DNA from 2 places in the Pediococcus sp. EKM201D genome. Region 2 is predicted to be linked to the other one. Evidence: riboswitches for the same ligand, from Rfam matches in the RefSeq annotation. Region 2 holds a riboswitch; the other holds the start of a gene.

Region 1 (7,218 bases), on a different contig from region 2:
CATCAACTTGATCTTTCATCAAAGAAATCAAAGGCGAAATAACTAAGGTTAGTCCCGCCTGCATCAAGGCTGGAATTTGATAACATAGTGATTTTCCACCGCCCGTTGGCATGACGGCCAAAACGTTTTGGTGGTCCAAAACTGCGTTGATGGCTTGCTCCTGCCCTGGTCGAAACGCATCATATCCAAAATTTGATTTCAAAACTGCCTGTGGATTCATGTAATTCCTCTTCTTCTCTCTGGGTTGTTAATGACGGGTAAATAATAAAAGGAGTCTGACAATTAAGTCACCTCCTCTTAAATTCGTCACCTATTTACTTTTATACTAACACGCTTGGCCTAATTTTTATATTTCCAATCTTTTTGATAGTATGCTTGTTCCCAAAATTCATACTCTAATTCGCAACTTCGCAAGAAACGTTGTTCGATTTCATGTTGGCGTTCCTCACTGAGACCTATTGCTAATTCGTCAACCATACCAAATAAAGTTTTTACCATGCTGTCATCAATTTGGCCTGGTTGGGGTTGATAAAATTCAATCCAGGGTAAGAAGGGATTATCTGGTGCTGCTCCGTCCACAATTTGCTGACTAATTTCAGTATACGTCCAAGGACAAGGTAACATTGCCGCAATTAAGTCGATTAAATCTCCCGTTCGTAAAGCGTTAAAAAGATGCTCATTATATAGGTAGGTAATTGGTCGCTGTTCGGCATGTTGATGGTCGCTGAGCTTTTGACCAGCGATGTCACATAGGATTTGATGCGCACCAGCTTCGTCATTTAAAGTGTAGCGAATCTGTTCCTCAAAAAAGCGCATCTGGTCTTTAGTAGTACATTTGGAAAGGGCGCCCGCATAGACTTTAGCGAAGGCATCTAAAAAACAGGTATCCTGTTCAACGTAGACCATTAAGGCCGCTGCCGGAACGGCCCCCGCTTGAATCCCTCGCACGAATGGATGATTTTCAATGTCGGCGAGGACTGGTTGAGCAATTGCTTTTAAACGTGCTGAAAACATAACTTTCCTCCTCATCCCTTAACGATCGCTTTAATTTTTTGCATTTGGGTGGGCACTGCCGTCATCTGCGTAAACATACTAATGGCCGCAAAGCCTTTGACTCCCGTAGCCATCGTCTGGGGGAGATTATCAAGCGTGATACCCCCGATGGCGACGATTGGATAGCGACTCAGTTCGACGAGTTCTTGGAGTTGGGCTACACCGAGTGCGGCTCCCGCGTCGGCTTTAGAGGTCGTTTCAAAGACCGTCCCGGTTCCCAGATAATCAATTCCATCGAGTTGGTTAGCCTGTTTGACTTGCACTTCAGTATTACAAGATAACCCGACAATCATCGAACCCTGAACCCGTTTTAAAACTGACTCAATTTTTTCATCTTTTTGACCCACGTGAATGCCTTCAGCATGAATGGCTAAAGCTAAGTCCACGTCATCATCAATGAACAACGGTACGTGATACTTTTGGGTTAACTGATGGCATTTTTCAGCCAGTTCGGTTAATTCAGCTGGATTATCGATACTGTTATAACCCTTTTCCCGTAGTTGAAAGGCCGTTGCTCCAGCTTGTAAGATTTCTTCCACTTTAGGTAAGAAGTCCGCCTTATTAGCAACATCTTGGGTGCCGGCCACAAAATAAATTTTTAACATATCTGAATTGAATTTCATTGTTCTTCCTCGCCATAAGCCCAATGGTTCAAGGGACCATGTCCATGGCCAACTTGAATCCCATCACTAATCGCCGCATTGATAAATGCTTTACCGGTGCACAAGGCTGCTTTCAAAGATGCTCCCTTGGCTAGTTCGGCAACAATCACGGAAGAAATCGTGTCGCCTGTGCCATGGGTGTTATTCGTTTCAAAACGGGGTCCCGTCAATTCCATTTCTTCGCCATTTTCAAATAGGACGTAATCTCGACTTTCAGGTTGATCACTAAAATGACCGCCCTTAATTAAGACGTTTTTAACCCCGAGTTGTTGCAGGCGACGAGCGGCCTCTTTCACATCGGCATTATTTTTGATTTCCATCCCAGCTAATTTTTCTGCTTCCGGTAAGTTGGGGGTGATTAAGTAAGCCAGCGGTGCGAGTTGGGTACGCACGGCATCAATCGCATCATCACTCAGGAGCTTTGCGCCCCCTTTAGCAATCATGACGGGATCGACGACGAGTGGCCCAAAGTCGTATTTTTGATAGTTTTCCACCACGGCGTTCACCACCGCGGTGTTAGCAAGCATGCCAGTCTTGGCTACCTTGATATCTAGATCTTCCGCCAAAGCTTTAAATTGTTGGTCAATCATTCGTTTGGGCATAACTTCTACATCGAGCACGCCTAACGTGTTTTGAGCGGTAACGGCCACCACCACACAGGTCGAAAAAACGTGACGCTCCTGCATCGTCTTCATATCGGCTTGAATGCCGGCGCCCCCACCACTATCGGTGCCGGCGATGGTTAAAACTTGAGGTACTAATTTACTTTTCATGATTTATGCTTCTCCAATTTTCATAAGGTCTTGAACTTGTTCAGGGGTGATATTAGCTAATTCGTCTAAAAGATAGGACAAAAAACTGCCTGGTCGATTTTGTTGATCGAGTTGTGCCGCTGCGCGTTCTCCCGCACACGAGAGAACCAAACTAGCGGTAACAGCAGCATCTAAAGTATTTTCAGCTACGGCGCTGAACGCTCCTACGATACTGGACAATAAATCGCCGGAGCCCACGATGGCTGGTAACAACTTAGTGTTATTGTGCACCGTGATCACTTGTTGACCGTCGCTGATATAATCGACTTCACCACTAGCAATCACCACGTTGTTAAATTTCTGGGCACAAGCTTGGACAACTGCGCTCATGTCGCCGGTCCCATTTCCAGCGTCGATACCGCGCGTTTGCCAATCGATACCGGCTAAAACGGCGATTTCTCCGATATTTCCACGAATCACATCGAAATGATATTTTTCTAGTAACATCAAATTGAGGGCTTTGCGGTACTGGGTGGCACCGACTGCGACGGGATCTAAGACGAGTGGTTTTTGATATTGATTAGCTGCTTCACACAGCTTATTCATCAGTGGCCAGCTCTCTTTACGAGAAGCGCCCGCATTAATCACCACGGCCGATGCGAGTTGGACGAGTTCCTCCGCTTCACTGACTTCATCACTCATGATGGGAGAAGCTCCCACCGCATTTAAGCCATTCGCCACCAAAAATGGGGTAACAAAATTAGCATAATTAACTACTACCGGATTAACTTCCCGGATTTTGGCAATATCTTGAAGGTTCATAATAAGCTCCTTACCAATATCTATCACTGCCCTTAATGTCGAAAAAACCACCCTTTTGTAGACAGAAGGATGGTTTTGGTTTCAACAATTAAACACTTTCCTTCGCAAGTACTAACTTACAGGTTCAAAGGGATCACGCTGAACAAGCGTATCTCAGTTCTTCTAAGAACACCCCTAGTGCAGATATTTATTAAATTTTGAATTCGGTTTCATGATACAACTTTTTGTCCATCGACTCAAGTTGAGCATATCATTACTACTTTAGATGGTGGACTTGCTACAATGGAGATGAACCAAAAAACTTAACTTTTAGGAGGTATTGTTTTATGTCTGATAACGAAAGATTGGAAAATACTAAAGATAGAGTTACAGGTAAAGTTCGTGAAGGTGCCGGCAAAGTAACTGGCGACAAAAAAGAAGAAACTAAAGGTAAAGCTCAAAATATGACTGGTAAAGTCAAAGATAAGCTTAAAGACGTCAAGGAATCAGCTGAAGGCGCCATGGAAGAACTCAAAGATAAAATGCATAAAGACGACAAATAAAAAGAAGGTTCGCTTAACGGCGAGCCTTCTTTTGGGTTAAAAAACTATTTTCGTTTTAGCTTCTTGAATATAATCCAGCCAACGCCAATTACGATGAGCGCAATTACCGCCAGTCCGATGAATAAGGCCGAATGATTTTGAATCTGATGGCGCTTAGCGACCTTCAAATCAGCTGGCTTAATCTTGAAGTTCTTTTCAAATTTCCAATGATCTTTTCCATGTTGCATGGTCAAAACAAGCTTGTATTGACCTGCTTTTATATTTTTAGGTACTTGGATAGGATTCTCAAAAGTTGTTTCGGGCGTAATGTCAATCCGCTTAGTTTCCTTTTTGAGGGTTTTATTATCCATATTTTTGATGGACGAAACCGTTTTGACACTCTTAAGTAAATTTTGATGATGGTTGGTCAGCTTTGCATCTAATTCGTAAGTACTCAAGTTAGGTTTAGTCATCTTCAATTGATCTAGGGATAACCGTGGTGTGGGACGTTGGTCATGATTTCCGCGGATTACGAACGGAATGTTATAAGCAATCGTGTTAGAAACTGTATTTTTCTTTGCTGTTGTCGTTTTCTCCGTAAAATGTAATCCAGCCATCAAAATTCCATTGAAATCTTTAGCTGGAAAACTAATGCTGCCATGAATAATTTGGCTACTGTTGGGAGCAACTTCGACTTCTTTAGGCAACCTAATCATTTGAGTTAATTTGTAAACCGTATTAGCTTTTTCCGGAGTACGATCAGAATAGTCAACAATACCGTTACGATTAGTCCGAGCTTTGTTCACTTCAATTTCAAATTGCTTGGTCTTTTTAGTATTATTTGTGATTTTAATACCAAATGATTCCTTACTAGCTGGTGGCCATCTGATGTCAAAATAGCTATCGGCTCCATCCGTCTGATGTTCCGAAAAAATGGGTGTCACTGAATAACTAGCAAGTTTATGATCAGCATGTACATTCGTCGCAGTTAGAATGCTGATTACAAATATAAATACCAACGTGAATATTTTTTTCATATCGATCTCTTTTCAAAAAAAGAAGAGAGAACTAAGTCTCTCCTCGGAATAATGGTGCTATTCTGTAATTTGTTCTGTTTGAGTCTTAGTTAAATTCCATTGAATAGCAGTGCTATAATCCTTTACTTCTTTTATTCCATTATATTCAAGGCTTACAGATAATTTATCAGCGTTTTCCCCGACGATATTAGAATCTTTAGATGCTACTACGGCTGCAGCATCAGAAAGTGTCGTGTCACCAATTTTTACCGTACGAGTTGCATCTGTGTCACCTAATTTAGCAGATAGTTGGTATCCTTTAGTATCTCCAGAATAATCTGTAACTTTATAGTTAACATCTTGAGAACCAAAGTTTACATCCCCACTTAAAGGTTGTGGATCAAAATTGATTGTAGAATCAATGTCTAACGTGACATCACCTTTAGTAACTGTAGCAGTTGCGGTTGTATTCCCGGTTAGCTTATCAGCTGCATGAGCTACGCCACTGTTGGCAACACCTAATAACATACCACCACATAACATTGCACTTAAAATAATTTTCTTCATTTTATTAATACCCCTTTTTTAATCTGCTTCCCCGATACTACAACTAATCTAATCATCAATAATTCAGATCTTACTAATGACTCTTATTTATATATTGTGAATATTTTCATAATATATAAAAGTCTTATTTTTATGTAAAATTTTTAGCCTCCTCTATTTTGGATTAATACTATAATTCGTAATTATGGGTGTCTTTAGGGATGTTGACACACTGAATCCCAGCATTCAGCATGTATAAAAACGCATAAAGATAGATAAGTGCTGGCTAATGCTATCTATCTTTATAAGCATTATATTATACACGTTTAGCTAAATACAAGCTCTTTTTTCAAAAATCGGGTATTTTTGGAGATTCGCTTTTAAAGACCGATTTTCCCCTCTTAACCAGCCATATTAATTGGGTTTTAAATCGTTCCCCCATATAATTAAGTTAAGCTAATTTAACTTAATTAATGGAGGTGCACTATGAATTTAGTTCAAGCTTTTTTGCTATCATTTACCGCCTTTTTCGCAATTATGAACCCTTTTGCTAACTTACCCATGTTTGTGAGTTTGACTGCTGATAATAGTAGAAAAGAGGTCAATGCCATTGCGCGCTTAGCCTTCATCGTCGCGACCGTGATTGTGGCACTTTTTGCATTATTAGGTAATTACATTTTCAGTATCTTTGGTATTAATCTTTCGGCTTTGCGGATCATGGGTGGAATCATCCTAGGTTTGATTGGTTATCACATGATTCAAGGGAACGTGTCCCCTATTCAGCATGATCCCAAACAATCGGTTAAAGATTCCGTCAACAGTAACAATACTGACGTAGCGATTTCTCCACTGGCTATGCCGGTGCTGGCTGGTCCTGGAACCATCGCCACTACTATGAACTTGTCGAGTAGTACCAATCCCTTCATCGTGATTAGTGCTTTTGTCGTTCTATCGGTCATTACTTATTTCATTTTTATCTACGGGGAACAAATTATGGCTAAATTGGGTAATAACATTGTGAACGTGATTACGAAGTTGATGGGATTGATTCTGGCAACAATTGGGGTGCGGATGTTAATTATGGGGGTGCAGGTGGCGTTTCATTGGTAGGAAAATTTTTCAAATAAAAAAGCATCCAATCTGTGATTGGGTGCTTTTTATTTTAACGATTAAATTAGAAACTAGCATTTCCTGGTGTACGAGGGAATGGGATTACATCGCGGATGTTTTCGATTCCAGTTACGTACATAAGTAATCTTTCGAATCCAATTCCGAAACCAGAATGTTCAGTTTCACCGTATTTTCTTAGTTCAGCGTACCATTCGTATTCCTTAGGATCGAGATGGAATTCGGCAATCTTTTCGTTGATCTTGTCGAGACGTTCTTCACGTTGACTACCACCGATTAATTCACCGATACCAGGAACCAAAAGGTCAACTGCAGCTACAGTCTTGTGGTCTTCATTTTCACGCATGTAGAAGGCCTTAATGTCCTTAGGATAATCCGTGATAAAGACGGGTTTTTGATATACCTTTTCACTTAAGTATCTTTCGTGTTCAGTTTGTAAATCAATGCCCCATTCGACTGGGTTTTCAAACTCTTGGTCGGCATTCATTAAGATGTCGATGGCTTCTGTGTATGAAACTCGGGCAAAGTCAGCATCCTTAGTAGCTTCCAAACGAGCTTTTAATTCTGGATCAACGGCACCGTTCAAGAATTCCAATTCTTCCTTAGCATTTCCCAAAAGATAGTTAACTACATACTTCAACAAATCTTCAGAAGTATTCATAATATCTTGAAGGTTAGCAAAGGCCATTTCTGGTTCAATCATCCAGAATTCTGAAGC
Region 2 (7,218 bases):
CAACAAAAGATGGCAGCGGCTGGTCAACCATTATCACAAACACAAATGACGATTCTTTCTGGAGCAGCTAGCCAAGAAATGGCTTCAGTAAGTTCAATGCAAACTCGCCTTCAAGCAATTGCCACTTATACCCAAGCAATCGGTAATGATGCTCAAACTCTTGGAAATGAACTTAAGGGACAACAACAAAAAATGGCAACCGCTGGTGGCAGTGTTGGTAAACTAAATGACGGGCTATCTGAATCCAATGATTACTTGAAAGAACTTCAAGATTCATCTGCATCTAACACATTATTTGTGCCTAAAGCAGTGTTAGAAAGTGATACATTTAAAGATTCAGAAGATGTCTACTTATCTTCAAATAAAAAGGCCGCTAAGATCACGGTGGTCTTAGATTCAGATCCATTAACTGCTAAGTCGATTAAAAAAGTTGAAAGTCTGCAAACGATGATTAACAACAATATCAAGGGAACTTCATTGAAGAAAGCTTCCGTTTCGATTGGTGGTCAAACTTCTGAAACTTCTGATACATCAAGTATTGCTAATCAAGATTTCTTACGTAGTGCAGTAATTATGTTAGTTGGCATTACGCTTGCATTGATGTTAGTAACGCGCTCTATCTTACAACCATTCTATATCATTGCTTCATTGCTACTAGCATACGTAGGTGGACTAGGAATTACACGCTTTATTAGTAGTACATTCCTTGGTGAAAATCTATTAGGATGGAATGTACCTTTCTTCACCTTTGTAATGTTGGTTGCCCTTGGAGTAGATTACAGTATCTTCTTGATGATGAAGTACCGTGAATTTGGTAACGAGGATGCTGGAGATCGAATTGTTAAATCAGCAGGAATTATTGGAACGGTGGTAATTTCAGCTGCAATTATCCTAGGGGGAACATTTGCTGCCTTAATTCCAGCAGGAGTTCTGACCTTGACGCAAGTTGCTGTTGGGGTAATTAGTGGTCTGGTTATACTAGTCTTCTTAATTCCAGCAATGAATAGTAGTTTAATTCGTTTAACTTATCCAAGAAAAAATTAATCATAAAGTCGTAACTCTATTTGGGGTTACGGCTTTTTATTTGCTTACGATTAATAACTCGTTTATTCTGGGGATATAAATAATTAGGTGAGGTGATGTTTCATGAAGATTGGGATTATTGCGGCAAGTGGCAAAGCCGGCGCATTGATTACTAAAGAAGCAGTTCAGCGTGGGCACGAAGTGACCGCCATCGTCCGTCATCCAGACCGAGTTAAAATGGATGTTTCAATTTTACAAAAAGATTTATTTGATTTGACTACAACTGATTTAGAAAATTTCGATGTAGTAGTTGATGCATTTAGAGCGGCCGAAGGAAAAGAAGAACAATTTTTGACATCAATTGAGCACTTAGTAAAAATTTTGACAGGAACGTCAGTTAAATTATTTGTAGTGGGTGGGGCAGGAAGCCTATACGTCGATGATCATATTACCCATCTTTATGAAACTCCGACATTTCCAGAAGTGTTTAAGCCCACTTCAATCATGATGGGAAGAGGACTAGAAGTTTTAGAGAATCAGAATGGATTGAATTGGACTTATATTAGTCCAGCGGCTGATTTTAAAGCTGATGGTCCCAAGAAGGGACATTACGTTTTAGGAAATGAAATGCTAATGAGTGATGCTAACGGTAAAAGCGAAATTAGTTATGCGGATTATGCAATTGCTATGTTAGATGAAATTGAAACTGGAGAACATAACTGTGAACATTTAAGTATAGTTTGGTAAAAAAAGATGGAATCATGCCCGATTTTAAACGAGGTATGATTCCATCTTTTTAATTGTTTTCTGAAATTTTAAATCTTTTTGCTAACATCGTATTCGATGCTGTTTTCAGTTTTTTCGGGATGACGATCCTTAACGTAGAAAATAGCGTACTCCTCATTTTTACTAGGATTATTAACAATTACTAGATCATCGTCTTGACGTTGCTTTTGTTTGTATAGATGTCCCTTACGAACAGCTTCATTATAATCATGGAAGTTACCAATTGAATCTCCGGGATTAAATAAAATGGTTTCACTCATTAAGTCCACCTCCTTGTTGTGCTACCTTAACTATAGCGGATGTTAACGCTATCAACAACCGAAATGGACTCTAATTTAAGGATTTAATATATCCAAAATTTCTTTTTTATAGTGAATGAAATCGGCAGTTAGCTCAAAATCGGCCTGTTTACGTTTGGCAGACGTAATTTTAATTTCATGGCTGATGGTAGCTGGTTTACCACTCAGGATATAAATACGATCAGATAAAGTAATGGCTTCATCAACGCTATGGGTAATTAGTAAGGTTGAATTCTGCATTTGACGACTAATATCGGTGTACCACTGATAAATTCCACGTTTGGTTAATTCATCTAGCGCACTAAAAGGTTCGTCTAAAAGGGTTAGGTCCTTAGTTGAAAGGAAAGTTCTTAGCAAGGCTGCACGTTGTTTCATTCCACCAGAAAGTTCATGGGGGTATTTATTTTCATAACCCGTTAAGCCAAAAAATTCAAAAAGTGGTTCGGCACGGGCAGTGGCTGCGCTTTTTTTAACCCCTTTGACTAAATCAGGCAAGATTACATTATTCATAATCGTTCGAAAGGGGAGGAGCAAGTCTTTTTGCAGCATGTAGCCTAGGTGCCCAGCTTGTCCGGTAATATCTTCATCGTTAAAGACGATATTGCCAGACTTGGGTTGATTAATACCAGCTATGATGTTAAATAGGGTGGTTTTACCAATCCCACTGACCCCGAGAATTGATACAATTTCGTTTGGTTTTACTGATAAAGAAACATCATGGAGAATTTCCTTGTCACCGAAACTTTGGTTAATATGTTGTACAAGTAATTCTGTCATTGTAATTATTCCTCGATAAGTTACTGTTTTGGTAAGTATTGATTAGTGAAGCCTTGATTTTTAGCGAGTTTTTGTTCAACAAGTTTATGATCATTAAGCCACTTGTAAAAGTTATTCCAGCGCATAGCGTCAATTTTTCCAAATTGGCCGTCTTTAGTTAAGTAGTATTTAGATAAGTAATTTTGACTCTTGTAAATTAACTTCTGATTACTCTTAAGTTCTGGAACGGCCTTCATTAATAAATCAGCAGAAGCTTTAGGATTTTTAGTGGCATATTGATAACCTTCGGTGGCTGCAGCCATGAATGCTTTAGCAGCCTTTGGATTTTGCTTCAAGAAACTATTGTTCCCAATAATGAGCGGGGTGTAGTAATCAAACACAGGATTAATAGATCTAAAACTAAAGTAATTAACTGGATAGTTTTTAATCTCGGCGTTAATACCTGCCCAGCCGTAGAAAATCCAGATTGCATCAGCAGCCTTGGATTTGAGACCAGCGACTTCATCAGTAATATTGTTAGGGACCGTTTTTACCTTAGAAAAATCACCACCATCATCTTTAACCACTTGTTTGATGGTTGCTAGTTCTGTAGGAGTATTCCAGGTTGCATAGCGATAGCCTTGCATTTTTTTAGGGCTAGTGATTCCATCAGCCTTACGCGACATAATTCCTGAAGTATTATGTTGAAGAATTGCTCCCATGGCAGTGAGGGGAAGGGGATTCTTTTTGCCAATTGCACTAGCTAAGGAATCTTGACCAGAAATCCCAATTTGAGCTTTGCCACTAGCTACGATTTGTTCGGCACTATCTTTAGAAGGCTGAACAAACTTTACTTTTAGATGATGTTTTTTGAAGTAGCCTTTTTCTTGGGCAACATAGAGGCCTGTATGGTTAGTATTGGGCGTCCAATCTAAGGCAACCGTAATGGTTTGAGTTTTAGCCGCTGAATTTGATTTTCCACAGGCAGTGAGTAATAGCGTAAAAATAGGTAAAAGGACGATTAGACTAAAAAATTTTTTATGCTTGAGCATGATTAGTTCTCCTCCATGGGGTAATAAGATACTGAATCCAGTTAACAAGTAAAATTAAGGCCAAACTTAAAATTGAAATTAAAAAGATTACCGCAAACATTTTGTCGTAAGCATAGGCCTTCATGACACGGGTCATGTAAACCCCTAAACCATTGAAACCGCCGACCCATTCTGAAACTACGGCGCCTACTAATGAATATGAAACGGAAATTTTTAAGCTAGCAAAAAGTGAATCAATTGCATCGGGAAACTTGATGTAAAAATAAATTTTAGGTGTATTAGCCCCTAAAGTACGCATCAAGGTAATGAGATCTTTATCAGTTGAACGAAAAGCATCTAGCATGCCGACTGCAATCGGAAAGAAAGTAGTAGCGACTACTAAAACTACTTTTGGCAAAATGCCATAACCGAACCAAAGGATTAATAAAGGTGCAATCGCGACGGTGGGGATGGTTTGAGTAATCACTAGCAACGGGTAAAGCGCTTTATAAATGGGATGAAATAAATCCATGATTAAGGCTAATCCAACTCCTAAAAGCACTCCAAAGCATAGTCCCCAAAATGCTTCGATCAGAGTAACTAATGAGTTTGAAAATAAGGCGGAATAGTCACTTTTAAAAACTTCTAAAACCGAAAGTGGGGATGGTAACAGGAATTCAGGGATAATCTGGAAGAAACTAATTGCTTGCCAAATGGCTAAGATTAATAAAACAGCTACGATAGGTAGAAAATTAATGCTGGTATTTGTCAGTTTTTTCATGAATGCCAAGAACCTGTCCTTCTGGTTTGTAATTAATCTTTACATAAGACATTACTTGCGGAGCGCCAGCGTCAGCAGTTATTTTAGTAATATTCTTAACGATTTCCATCAATTGATCATAGTCGCCCTCAAGGGTGGTTTCAAAAGCACCTACTTGATAATTAACACCGGTAGATTTTATATATTTGATAGCTTGGTCGACGGCGGCGACTAGCTTCTTTTCGTCTTCCATTATAGGAAGGACTTGAATTGCGACACTTGTGTTCATAAATAAATTCCTCCATTTTTAAAATTTAGGTACAAAAAAAGCCGGCTTAAAAAGCCAGCTTCACTGCATCTTGTGTTAGAAAATAATCATTCTAATATTACAATTGAGTCTTCCTGCGCTGGCATTATCCATATCAGGTTCGAGGGTCAAAAACCATTTAGTTTTAATCTCAGCCAGGTAAAGCCCAGCACCCCTGTTACAAAATCAGTATATCTTAAATTCTAAATAAGTAAAGAGAAAGTTATTTTTAATTTTTTAGGATAAATCCTTGCATTTTGGTTTAGACCATTTTATAATTGGACTATACCAAAAACGAAAAAGGAGATTTGATCATGAAGGTTATTATTGTTAAAGATAACGTAGAAGGCGGAAAAGAAGGATACAAACTATTTGCTGATGCAAAGAAAAATGGAGCAACAACATTTGGGTTAGCTACTGGTAGTACACCGATTACCACTTATCAAGAAATTATTAAGAGTGATCTAGATTTTACGGACTCAATCTCAATCAATTTAGATGAATATGTTGGTTTGCCAGAAGATAGTGACCAAAGTTATGATTACTTTATGCACGAAAACCTCTTCAATGCTAAACCATTCAAGCACTCATACTTACCAAATGGTCGTGCAGCAGATCTTGAAGCCGAAGCCAAGCACTATGACCAAATTATCGAAGATAACCCAATTGATTTACAAATCCTTGGTATCGGACGTAATGGTCACATTGGTTTTAACGAACCAGGTACACCTGCAGACAGTACAACTCACAAAGTGTCACTAACTCAATCAACAATTGATGCTAACGCTCGTTTCTTCGAACATGAAGAAGACGTTCCACGTTATGCTATTTCAATGGGACTTGCTTCAATTATGAAGAGTAAGCATATTTTGATCGAAGCTTACGGCGAAGACAAAGCTGATGCAATCAAAGGTATGATCGAAGGTCCTGTCACAACTGACTTACCAGCTAGTGTTCTTCAAAACCATGATAACGTTACTGTTATTATTGATGAAGCAGCTGCTAGCAAGCTTTCAAACAAATAATTTAAAATATTCAGCCTAACATAAAGTCTTTGTGTTAGGCTTTTTTTATTGCAGTCAAAATGTAAAATTTGTTGATAGTTGAAAACGTTTACGCAAAGAGATATTATGAAATAGTATGTTGGTGGGATACTTGAAGCTAAAACGTCACGCTTAAAAAAAGTTTTTACGACATTTTAAAACCAAAATACATTGAAATATCAATAAATAATAATATTTAAAAATTCTAACGATGAATTTTACAAGCTTACAAACGGATAATACGTTACAATAAGCTATTATTATGAGAGAAGGAGCTATTTAAGTTGGAAAAGACAATTGCAATCAATGCGGGAAGCTCAACCCTTAAGTTTAAATTATTTGAAATGCCGGAAGAAAAGGTTATTTCATCAGGAACTGTCGATCGGATCGGTATTCCAGGATCAAACTTCACGATTAAGACCACTGATGGTAAAAAAGTTGAAATTGACCAACCAATTAAAAATCATGAAGAAGCAGTTAATTTACTCTTAAAAGAGCTATTAAAATTAGATATTATTAAAGATTACAGTGAAATTACCGGTGTAGGACACCGAGTAGTTGCGGGTGGAGAAATTTTCCAAGATTCTGCTTTAATTGATGACAAAGTCTTAAAGCAAATCGAAGACTTAAAAGAATATGCGCCTTTGCATAATCCAGCTAACGCTACAGGAATCCGTGCTTTCAAGAAGGTTTTACCAGATATCACTAGTGTGGCAGTTTTTGATACATCTTTCCATGAAACGTTACCTGAAAAAAATTATCTTTACAGTATTCCTTATGAATACTATGAAAAATATGGGGCTCGTAAATACGGTGCTCATGGTACTAGTCATCAATATGTAGCAGGTCGTGCGGCTAAGATGATGGGCAAGCCATTAGAAGAACTAAAAATAATCACCTTACATTTAGGGGCTGGTAGTTCAATTACAGCTATCAAGGATGGAAAATCATTTGATACATCAATGGGCTTTACACCTCTAGCAGGGATTACTATGGCAACCCGTTCTGGTGATATTGATGCCTCTTTAGTAGTTTACTTAATGCAAAAACTTAATATTACTAATCCGGAAGACATCTTAACTATTTTGAATAAGAAGTCTGGTTTGCTAGGACTATCAGGAATGTCACCTGATTTGCGTGATATAATTGATGCCGCTGAAAAAGGTGAACATCGTGCACAAATGGCCATCGATATTTTTGTTAATAATATTGT

The links. A riboswitch is a leader RNA that binds a small molecule or an ion and turns the genes downstream of it on or off. The one in region 2 is predicted to bind thiamine pyrophosphate.
Region 1: another riboswitch for thiamine pyrophosphate. It lies ahead of thiM (hydroxyethylthiazole kinase); the one in region 2 lies ahead of HFC68_RS07240 (thiamine-binding protein).

What each region holds. Positions count from the first base shown of each region.
Region 1 is NZ_JAALFK010000006.1:51,076-58,293, forward strand. Features, by position in the region: gene recQ (DNA helicase RecQ) at 1-220, opposite strand, end outside; gene tenA (thiaminase II) at 340-1,014, opposite strand; gene thiE (thiamine phosphate synthase) at 1,026-1,676, opposite strand; gene thiD (bifunctional hydroxymethylpyrimidine kinase/phosphomethylpyrimidine kinase) at 1,673-2,488, opposite strand; gene thiM (hydroxyethylthiazole kinase) at 2,492-3,289, opposite strand; TPP riboswitch at 3,370-3,475, opposite strand; gene HFC68_RS08410 (CsbD family protein) at 3,616-3,831, shown strand; gene HFC68_RS08415 (DUF916 and DUF3324 domain-containing protein) at 3,876-4,847, opposite strand; gene HFC68_RS08420 (hypothetical protein) at 4,905-5,393, opposite strand; gene HFC68_RS08425 (MarC family protein) at 5,859-6,482, shown strand; gene asnS (asparagine--tRNA ligase) at 6,547-7,218, opposite strand, start outside.
Region 2 is NZ_JAALFK010000004.1:157,421-164,638, reverse strand. Features, by position in the region: gene HFC68_RS07270 (MMPL family transporter) at 1-1,044, shown strand, start outside; gene HFC68_RS07265 (NAD(P)-dependent oxidoreductase) at 1,147-1,770, shown strand; gene HFC68_RS07260 (hypothetical protein) at 1,839-2,069, opposite strand; gene HFC68_RS07255 (ABC transporter ATP-binding protein) at 2,145-2,885, opposite strand; gene HFC68_RS07250 (ABC transporter substrate-binding protein) at 2,906-3,916, opposite strand; gene HFC68_RS07245 (ABC transporter permease) at 3,903-4,676, opposite strand; gene HFC68_RS07240 (thiamine-binding protein) at 4,648-4,944, opposite strand; TPP riboswitch at 5,038-5,149, opposite strand; gene nagB (glucosamine-6-phosphate deaminase) at 5,277-5,987, shown strand; gene HFC68_RS07230 (acetate/propionate family kinase) at 6,290-7,218, shown strand, end outside.